DNA from 2 places in the Cryobacterium sp. M25 genome. Region 2 is predicted to be linked to the other one. Evidence: riboswitches for the same ligand, from Rfam matches in the RefSeq annotation. Region 2 holds a riboswitch; the other holds the start of a gene.
The links. A riboswitch is a leader RNA that binds a small molecule or an ion and turns the genes downstream of it on or off. The one in region 2 is predicted to bind thiamine pyrophosphate.

Region 1 (4,906 bases), on a different contig from region 2:
CCCCGCCATGCCGGCCCGAGCCGCTACCCGGGTCGCGACAGCGGAGGAGAAAGAACACCCGGTTCCGTGGGTGTTCGGGGTGTCGATCCGCAGCCCGGGGAACTCCCGCACGGTGTGGGCGCCGACGAGGGCGTCTGGTACGAGGTCACCGGCGAGGTGTCCGCCCTTGGCCAGCACGAGGACCCCGTACGTCTCGGCGACGTGCTGCGCCTGGCGCAGCACCGCCGACCAGCTGGTCGCCACGGGAGAACCGACAAGGATGGCCAGCTCCGGGATGTTGGGCGTCACCAGGTGCACGACGCTCAGCAGGTCGCGCAGAGCCTCCTCAGCATCCTCGGTGAGCAGGCGGTCACCGCTGGTGGCGATCATCACCGGGTCGAGTACTACGAGCCCAGGCTTCACTTGGCTGAGCCACCCGCTCACGGTGCGGGTGACGTGAACGTCGGCCAGCATCCCGATCTTGACGGCATCGATGTCGACGTCGTCACTCACGGCGTGCAGTTGCTCGCGCAGGAAGGAGACCGGCGGCACGTGCACCGAGCGCACACCGTGGGTGTTCTGCGCGACCAGTGCGGTCACCACGGCCATGCCGTAGCCCCCGTTCGCCGCGATGCTCTTGAGGTCGGCCTGGATGCCCGCTCCGCCGGTCGGGTCGGTACCAGCAATGCTCAGCACGCGAGCGATGCGGGGGGATGCCCCGGTCATGCCGTCGCGCCCCAGGCTGCCCGCAATTCGAGGGCGGCCGGCTCGGGGTGCGGCGCCGCACAGATCGCCGACACCACGGCGACGCCCGCCGCCCCGCACTCACGGAGGGCGGCCAGGTCGTGCAGGCCGATCCCCCCGATGGCCACGGCCGGCAGCGTGCTGACCCCGACCAGGCGAGCGAACTCGGCCAGCCCCAGGGCAGGGGGCGCGTCACTCTTGGTGTGTGTGGCGTGCAGTGCGCCGATGCCGACGTAGTCGATCAGGGCAGGATCCTCGGCCGCGCGGCGCAGCTGGGCATCCGTCGATGCGCTGAGCCCGATCACCGCCTCACCCCCGACGAGGTCGCGCACCGCGCCGACGGGCAGGTCGGATTGCCCGACGTGCACCCCGGTCAGCCGGCGCCCGGCGGCACGGGCGGCCAGAAACACGTCGACCCTGTCGTTCACGATCAGCGCCACGGTGTCGGGCAGCACATCCGCGATGCGCAGCACGGTGTCGAGGAACTCCCGCCCGGCGGTCTCCTTCTCACGCACCTGCACGGCGCTCACGCCTCCGGCAACGGCGTGCCGCACCACGTCCACGATGCTGCGCCCGGCCGCCGCGGCCTGCCCCGAGTCGGTCACCAGGTATAGCGACAGGTCAAGGTTCATCGGAGCACCGCCCGGCGTGCGATGTCCTGCGCGTTGACGGTGGCCAGGGCGTCCACAAAGGCGACAGCGAAGCTGCCCGGACCGGTGGCGGACTCTGCCGCGAGCTCGGCCGCGACGGTGTACACCGTGGCCGCGGCCACCGTGGTGACGAACCTGTCGGCGTCGACCGTGGCGAACGCGGCCATGACCGCGCCGAGGGCGCAGCCCCCGCCGGTGATGCGGGTGAGCAACGGATGCCCGTTGTCGATGCGCACCAGCTCACGGCCATCCGTGATGATGTCGACAGGACCGGAGACGGCGATCACCCCACAGGTCATCCCGGCCAGCGCGTACGCCGCGGCCAGGGCGGCATCCACCTCGTCGGATGAATCCACCCCGCGGCCGCCGGATCCGGCGCCTGCCAGCGCAATTATCTCCGACGCGTTTCCGCGCACCACCGTGGGTCGCAGGTCGCGAAGGGCGAAGGCCAGCGGCGTGCGCACGGGCAGGAAACCGACGGCAACGGGGTCGAGCACCCACGGTGTTCCAGCATCGTTCGCGGCTGTGACGGCCTCGAACATCGCGTCGCGTTGTTCGGCGGTGGGCGTGCCGAGATTGACGAGCAGCCCAGATGCGATCCGCGCGAACGCGCCCGCCTCGCCCGGAATGTCGACCATCGCGGGCGCCGCACCGAGCGACAGCAGCACGTTAGCGGTGAAGTTCACAACGACGCTATTGGTGAGGCACTGCACGAGGGGAGGGCGGGCCCGCACCTCGTCAAGCGCTGAACAGGTGAATGAAATAAGTTCTTCTGGCGTGCGCATTTACGCGACATCCCTTCGCTAGTACTAACTAGATCAGGTTCAACGGGTGTTATCTCAGCTCCAGATGGAGCACCCCGTGTCACTTGGCTTATGAACCAGCGTATCGCAGCGCCTTCGTTCTAATTCATGGTTGGACGCGGCCAACATCTTGGCAACTGGCCGACGGAACGAGGCCATTGCGCGAGCGCACCAAGAGCTGGCCGAGCGTCTCGTATTCCATAGGCGGCGGATTCATCGTTAGTTGCGAGACACCGAGAATTAGATGACTGATGCTGCCCGGGGATGCGTCAGGACGCCTCACCCTGGTCTCAGAAGCTTCCCTACGGTCGGCCAGCCAGGATCGTGGCTACCTCGCTGTTGGCTTTGAAGTGAGCAAGCGCGTCAGCAGAGAGCAACCGGATGACGTAAACAATTCGGCGCCGTTCGCTTTCAGAACCGTTGAGGATGTTCTCGTGGTGAGCCACTCTGTTTCGGAAATCTCGCAGCGCGGCCGATGCGTCAAACTGCGTTGATCCGCGCCCGCTCGACGTTGCCTCGGGCGATCTTGTAGACGTCGCGCGAACGGCCGGTGGCCCCGTCCTATCTCATCACAACGGGAAACAATGTCATCAGTGTGGCCGAATCCGTCCAGTGCGCGTCACCAGGGAGAGTTGCCGCTGCAAGCTGGCGATCGCACGCATTGCGCAGACCGACTTCCAGATGGCTCAAATCGTGCAAGAAAGCCGCGCTCAGCTTTGCGTTCCACTCATAGAGCTCAAGCGCTCGTGAGCGAGATCGGCCGGCGGCCGCGAGGTAGGTGGAGAACCGGCCAATGCTGAGCCATTCCTCTATCCAGTGCCCCTCGCTCGATGTCGTTGCCACGGGGCGCCCTCCAAGCTAAGACTGTAATGTAAGCCCTTGATGACCGCTGTCTCATGTTACTTGGGCCACGAATTGGGAACTCCGGTACTTCGCCTTGGCGGACCCGGAGTTTTTCATTTGTCCTGCACTTTGCCAGTCGCACCAGCCCTTCAGCGACGCCCTGCGCAGCGTTTGGCCGTGGCGCCTGTCGCGCGCCAGGAAACGAGGTGCCGCGAACTCGTCCCACCGATTCAAATAGTCAGCTCGAAGTGCACCAGGATGGCGATCCCTGCCGGATGAGGTTCACCGTGGCGTGGTGTCCAGCATGGCGCTATTCCCGCGACGCGCACCCGCGATACCCGTGCGCACAGTGACGCATTTCGCATGGAGACGGTGCCCAAGTTGAGGTGGACCGCCGAGAAGCCCTCGGCGCGACCCGGCTACTAAGCTTCGCAATGCGCCTTCGCAGGAGGACGACCTGGTTCAGAGCGCTCCATTCGATCTCTTCGCCGAACTTGGCGATTCGGGCCCAACCCGGCCCGGCAGCAGCGGACCCTCTTGAGGGTTTCGATGGGTGGTCTTAGGGGGCTGGCGCACAATTCCTCGGCATGCGCTTGCACTATTGCAAACGCTTGCAGTAGCGTAACTCGAGGGTCTAGTACCTCGTTTACCGGGTTCCGCTTCCGCGGCCCGCTCGCAATCGCCCGTTCCCAATGAAGCGCGTCGGCGTGGTCCGCTGGCGCGCGCGACAAGGAGTTTCATCGTGCGCAGATCAACCCGTCCGTTGTTTGCAGCGGTGGCCGGCCTGGCCCTAGTCCTGACCCTGAGCCTCGATGTAGGAGTGACAACGCCCCGGGCGGATGCGAGTCCGCCGGGTGCCAAGGACGTCACGGCGACGCTCTTCGAGTGGTCCTTCGCATCGGTCGCCCGGGCCTGCACGAATACCCTCGGTCCCAAGGGGTATGGATTCGTCGAGGTCTCGCCGGCCCAGGAGCACATCCAGGGCTCGCAGTGGTGGACCTCCTACCAGCCGGTCAGCTACAAGATCGCCGGGCGACTCGGCAACGAGGCCGCATTTTCGAGCATGGTCAGCACCTGCCACACCGCCGGTGTCAAGGTCGTGGCCGACGCGGTGATCAACCATATGAGCGCGGGTTCCGGCACGGGCACGGGGGGCACCGTCTACAGCAAGTACGACTACCCGGGCTACTACCAGAACCAGGACTTCCACTCCTGCCGGACCCCGATCACCAACTACAGCGACCGCTCCAACGTGCAGAACTGCGAGCTCGTCGGCCTCGCCGATCTCAACACGGCGAGCACCTACGTGCAGTCCACCATCGCGGCGTACCTCAACCACCTCAGCGCCCTCGGCGTCGACGGTTTCCGGATCGACGGCGCCAAGCACATGGCCGCGGCCGACCTCTCCGCCATCAAGGCAAAACTGACCAACTCGAGCGTCTACTGGGCGCAGGAGGTCATCGCCGGCGGGAACGAGGCGGTCCAGCCGGGCGAATACACCTCGACCGGCGATGTCGACGAATTCCGTGGGGCCTTCGACCTCAAACGCATGTTCACCAGCGACAAGATCGCCTACCTGAACACATGGGGCGAGTCCTGGGGCTACCTCGCGAGCAACAAGGCGCGGGTCTTCGTAGACAACTGGGACACCGAGCGCAACGGCTCGACCCTCAGCTACAAGGACGGCAACACTTACACGCTCGCGAACATCTTCATGCTCGCCTGGCCCTACGGCTCGCCCAACGTGTACTCGGGCTATGAATTCACCAACACGGATGCCGGCCCGCCGACTGGCGGCACGGTCAACGCCTGCTACAGCGACGGCTGGAAGTGCCAGCACGCCTGGCGGCAGATCGCGAACATGGTCGCCTTCCGCAATACCGTGAC
Region 2 (4,906 bases):
AGGCGACGACGAGCGCGTCGGCGAGGGTGCTCTTGCCGGCGCCGCTCGGCCCGTCGATGAGAACGACGGGCGCCACCCCGGCGGCGGCAAGGTCGCGAAGCACGGGGGCCAGCAGCATCCGTCGGTCACCGACCGGATTTGGGGCGGCCGGTTCGAGGGCGGCCGTGGGCAGATCAGATGAGGACAAAGTTCCAGCTTCCCGTCGCCACGGAGACGCTCACCGAGAGCAGGGCCACGGCCAGACCGATGCCGACCAGGGCCACCTCGCGCCCCCGGAAGCTGGAGGGGCGGGCCCAGGTGCGCCGCACCGAGGCGCCGAACCCGCGGGCCTCCATCGCGGTCGCGAGTTTGCTGCCGCGCCGGATCGACAGCACCAGCAGGGCGAAGGCCTGGCTGAGCAGCCGTCGCAGGACGCCGCGGTCCGCGATGCCGCGGGCCCGCCGGGCCAGTTCGAGGGCGTGCCAGTCCTCGAGGAACAGGCCGACCAGGCGCAGCCCGGCCAGACCGCCAAGCACGAAGCGGGCCGGCAGTTTCACGACCTGGCCGAGGCCGTCGGCCAGGTCGGTGGGGTCGACGGTCACGAAGAGCACGACCGACGGCAGTCCGATGGCGAGGATGCGCAGGGTCGTGGCGATGGCCAGCTCGAGTGATCCCTCGGTCACGTTCACCAGCCCGAAGGACCAATAGACCGCCCCGGCCGCCTGCCCGTAGAGCAGGGTGGTGACGCCGGCGGTTGGTGCGGCGATCCAGACCGGCAGGGTGCGCACCGCGAAGGCCTTCAGGGACAGCCCGGCCCAGAAGAAGAGCACGAACTCGCAGGCGAGGGCGACGACGGCGGAGACCCAGTCGATGGTGAGGATGAGCACGCCCGCCAGCAGCAGCGCGGCGGCCAGCTTCGCGACCGGGTTGATCCGGAAGATGGCCTGGGTTCCCCGGGCAGGCGTCAGCACGCTCACCGGGACACCGCCGGCCGCGGCGTGACGCTGGGGCCGGCCTGCCCGGTCAGGTGATACTCCCGGTCAGCCAGGGCGGCCACGAAGTCGGTGTCGTGCGAGACGGCGACCACCGCGGTGCCCTCCCGCAGGAGTTCGTCGAGCAGGGCCACGATCTCCCGCCAGGTGCGCAGGTCCTGGCCGAAGGTGGGCTCGTCGAGCATGAGCAGCCGTGGCTGGGTGGCCAGCACGGTGCCCACCGACAGCCGACGTTTCTCGCCGCCGGAGAGGGTGAACGGGTTCGCCTCGGCCAGGTGGTCCAGGCGCAGGCGCTGCAGCACCTCGTCGACCCGGGCATTGATGTTCGCCTTTGGCCGTTTGAGGGCGCGCGGCCCTACGGCGAGTTCGGCCCGCACTGTGGCCGCCACGAACTGGTGCTCCGGGCTCTGGAACACGGTGCCGATGCGGGTGAGCAGCTGGCGGGACTTCCAGCGGATCGGTTCCTCGTCGGCCCCGTCGGCGAACTCCGGGCTCGCGAGCACCGCTCCCCCGGCCGGTTTCAGCAGGCCGGCGAGGGTGAGCATCAGGGTCGATTTGCCGGCGCCGTTCGGACCGGTGACTGCCAGAGCGGTGCCGGCGTGCACCGTGAGGTCGATGTCCCGGGCGAGCACGTCGGCGCGCGTGCGTGCGATCGCGAGGCCGGGCGTGCGGAGCAGAGGAACCGAGCCGGGCGCCGACGCCGAGCGGGTCTCGCCCCGCGATGAAGCCAGACCGTTGCCCCGCCCGGGCACCCAGACACCCGCGGCCGCGAGCCGTTCCCCCTGCCTGGTCAGCACGTCGTCGGGATGGCCGTCGGCCAGCACTCCCCCGGCCGCGTCGAGCACGATCACCCGGTTCACAAGGTTCTGCCAGACGGCGACCCGATGTTCGATCACGATGAACGTCGCCGCGGAGTTCTCGAGCACGCGGGCAACGGAATCGCGCACATCCAGCACGCCTCCAGGGTCGAGATTCGCTGTGGGTTCGTCGAGCAGCAGCAGCCCCGGCCGCATCGCCAGCACCCCAGCGAGGGCGAGGCGCTGCTTCTGTCCGCCCGACAGCGACGACGTCGGATGGCAGAGCGGCAGGTCCAGGCCGACCATGTCCAGAGCGTCGCTCACCCGGCGCCAGATCTCCTCGCGGGGCACCCCCAGGTTCTCGCAGCCGAAGGCGACGTCGTCGCCCACCCGCGCCAGGATCACCTGGGAGTCAGGGTCCTGCAGCAGCAGCCCGGCCTGGCCTCGCGCGGCGGTCGGCCCGGCGCCGTTCACAAGCAGCTGACCGCGCTGCTCGCCCTCCTCGTCGCCGCCGAGAACCCCGGCGAGGGCGTGCAGCAGAGTCGATTTGCCGGCCCCGGAAGCGCCGAGCAGCAGCACGCGCTCGCCCGGCTCGATTCGCAGGTCGAGGCCGTCGACGGCCCAGCCCCGCCGCCCGGCATGCCGCCATCCCCAGCCGCGGGCCACGACGGACGCGCCCGAGACGGATGCCGCTGCTGCCGGTGTCATCGCCGTCCCCCTAGACCTGGGTGCGGTTCGATCGCCCGGCGGCGAACCGCGACAGAGCGCCGGTGCGGGCGAGGCCACGCATGGCCAGCCAGGACAGCAGTCCGGCCACGACAATGCCGGAGACGATCGAGGAGGCTGTGTAGATGGTGATGAAGGGAACGGCCGATCCGGGGTACCAGAGCAACAGGTCGTTGACGGCGAGGGCAAGGCCGGCGCCCGCGCCGGCGAGCAGGGCCACGACGAGGCGGTAGTTGGCGTAGAAGAACAGCGCGAAGACCAGCTCCGCGCCGAGACCCTGCACCAGGCCGGACACCAGAATGGTGGCCCCCCAGGCGGTGCCGCCGACCAGGGTCGACACGACCGCCGCCAGCAGCTCGGTGTAGAGCGCGGCGCCGGGTTTGCGGATGATGAGGCCACCGAGCACACCGGCGAACAGCCATCCGCCGCCCAGGAGAGCCTGCAGGCCCGGCAGCAGCGGAGTGAGCACGCCGCTGAGCGGGTTGTATGCCTGGTTCCAGACGACGAAAATCAGCCCGCTGGCCACGCCGATGACACTGGCGATTACGATGTCGACGACCCGCCACCGGAAGTTACGCGGCCGGCGGGACGTGGTGGAGGTGAGAAGGGTGGTTGTTGCGTGCACTTTTTGTGCCCTTTCCGTAGATGGTTCCAGGGCACGGGAACGAGAAAATCTGCCTCCCTGCGCTGGCATGATCCAGATCAGGTTCGACGGTCGAAGCTTCAGAAGCTTCCTCTCAGCCCGGTTGACCGGACTCCCGTGTTCGTATCAAGTATAGACCTCGGCCTAGACTCGCGGGATGGAGTCCTCGCCTCGCCCCCGCATCACTGTCGGGCGCGAATGACGTTCACCGTTCCCCTGATCCTCGCCGGGCTGTTGCTTCTGTTGCTGCGCCACTTCATTTTGCGGCGACGACGGATGCGACGCGGGCTACCCGTGCGCGGACCCTGGCACATCCCCCGCAGCTGGCGGGAAGGGCCGGGCTCCCGCCAGCGGATGGGCCGCTGGCGGTGTAGCTAGCGCGGGCGGCGTTGAGCGCCCGAACGCGGTACGCTCGAAGTGGTGAGTCGGGAAGTCTGGTCGACAGCAATGTTCGTGTGCCACAAAATCCTGATTGACTGAGGCTCGTCCATGCCGAAACCATCACCTCTTCCTCCCACCCCGAAACTGAACGTCTTTCGCCGCAGCAGCTATCCCGAGTACCTGCACGTCTCGACGATCCTGCGCAAAGAGACCGTGGGCGGCGCTCTCCTGCTGGTGGCGACGGTTCTCGCGCTGATCCTGGCCAACACCGGGGCCTCCGATTTCTACTATGCGGTGCGGGACTTTCAGATCGGCTACGAGCCGTGGCACCTCAATCTGAGCCTCGGCGCGTGGGCCGCCGACGGACTCCTGGCGATCTTCTTCTTCATTGCCGGGCTCGAACTCAAACGTGAGTTCGTCGCCGGCGATCTGCGCACCTTCAGCCGCGCGGTCGTCCCGGTCGCCGCGGCCGTCGGCGGCGTCATCGTTCCTGCTGTGATCTTTACCGCGATCGCGTTCAGCTCGGGGCCGGAAATGCTGCGCGGCTGGGCCATCCCCACCGCAACCGACATCGCCTTCGCCGTGGCCGTGCTCGCCGTGATCGGCTCCAAACTGCCCAGCGCCCTGCGCATCTTCCTGCTGACCCTGGCCGTGGTCGACGACCTGCTCGCCATCGCCATCATCGCCTTCTTCTATTCCGGCGACCTCCAGCCCGTTCTACTGCTACTCGCCATCGTGCCGCTGGGCCTCTTCGCCTTTCTGGCGCACAAGTACTCCTACCTGTTCGGCACCACCAGGTGGGCCGCGGGCACCGTTCTGCTGCCGCTCGGCCTCGCCACCTGGGCTCTCGTGCACGGCTCCGGCATCCACGCCACGGTGGCCGGAGTGCTGCTCGGCTTCGCCGTGCCCGTGCTGCGCAGCCGACGTAGCGGCGGACCCGACGCCGGCCCGGGCCTGGCGCAGAACCTCGAGCACCGCATCCGCCCGCTCTCGGCCGGTTTCGCCGTGCCGGTCTTCGCTTTCTTCTCCGCCGGGGTCACGATCGGCGGCGTGTCAGGCCTGACCACGGCCCTCACCGACCCGGTCGCGATCGGAATCGTCGTCGCCCTGGTGGTGGGAAAGCCGGTGGGCATCCTGCTCGCCACCGTACTGGTCACCAAGACCACCCGGGGCGCCCTCGACCCGGATCTGGCCTGGGTGGATGTGATCGGCGTCGGCATGCTCGCCGGTGTCGGCTTCACGGTGTCGCTGCTGATCAGCGAGCTGGCTTTCGGGCAGGGCAGCCCGCATGACGACCACGCCAAAGTGGCCATCCTGACCGGGTCGCTGCTGGCGGCACTACTCGCGACCGTGGTGCTGCGGAGCCGCAACCGGCATTACGGACGCAT

Region 1: another riboswitch for thiamine pyrophosphate. It lies ahead of thiM (hydroxyethylthiazole kinase); the one in region 2 lies ahead of CXY81_RS13955 (ECF transporter S component).

The regions. Positions count from the first base shown of each region.
Region 1 covers NZ_PJJU01000056.1:154,513-159,418, forward strand. Annotated here, with positions in the region: gene CXY81_RS12720 (bifunctional hydroxymethylpyrimidine kinase/phosphomethylpyrimidine kinase) at 1-705, opposite strand, end outside; gene thiE (thiamine phosphate synthase) at 702-1,355, opposite strand; gene thiM (hydroxyethylthiazole kinase) at 1,352-2,158, opposite strand; TPP riboswitch at 2,152-2,245, opposite strand; gene CXY81_RS16185 (hypothetical protein) at 2,738-3,019, opposite strand; gene CXY81_RS12735 (alpha-amylase family protein) at 3,762-4,906, shown strand, end outside.
Region 2 covers NZ_PJJU01000057.1:188,330-193,235, reverse strand. Annotated here, with positions in the region: gene CXY81_RS13970 (ATP-binding protein) at 1-187, opposite strand, end outside; gene CXY81_RS13965 (energy-coupling factor transporter transmembrane protein EcfT) at 174-956, opposite strand; gene CXY81_RS13960 (ABC transporter ATP-binding protein) at 953-2,476, opposite strand; gene CXY81_RS13955 (ECF transporter S component) at 2,487-3,119, opposite strand; TPP riboswitch at 3,157-3,266, opposite strand; gene nhaA (Na+/H+ antiporter NhaA) at 3,627-4,906, shown strand, end outside.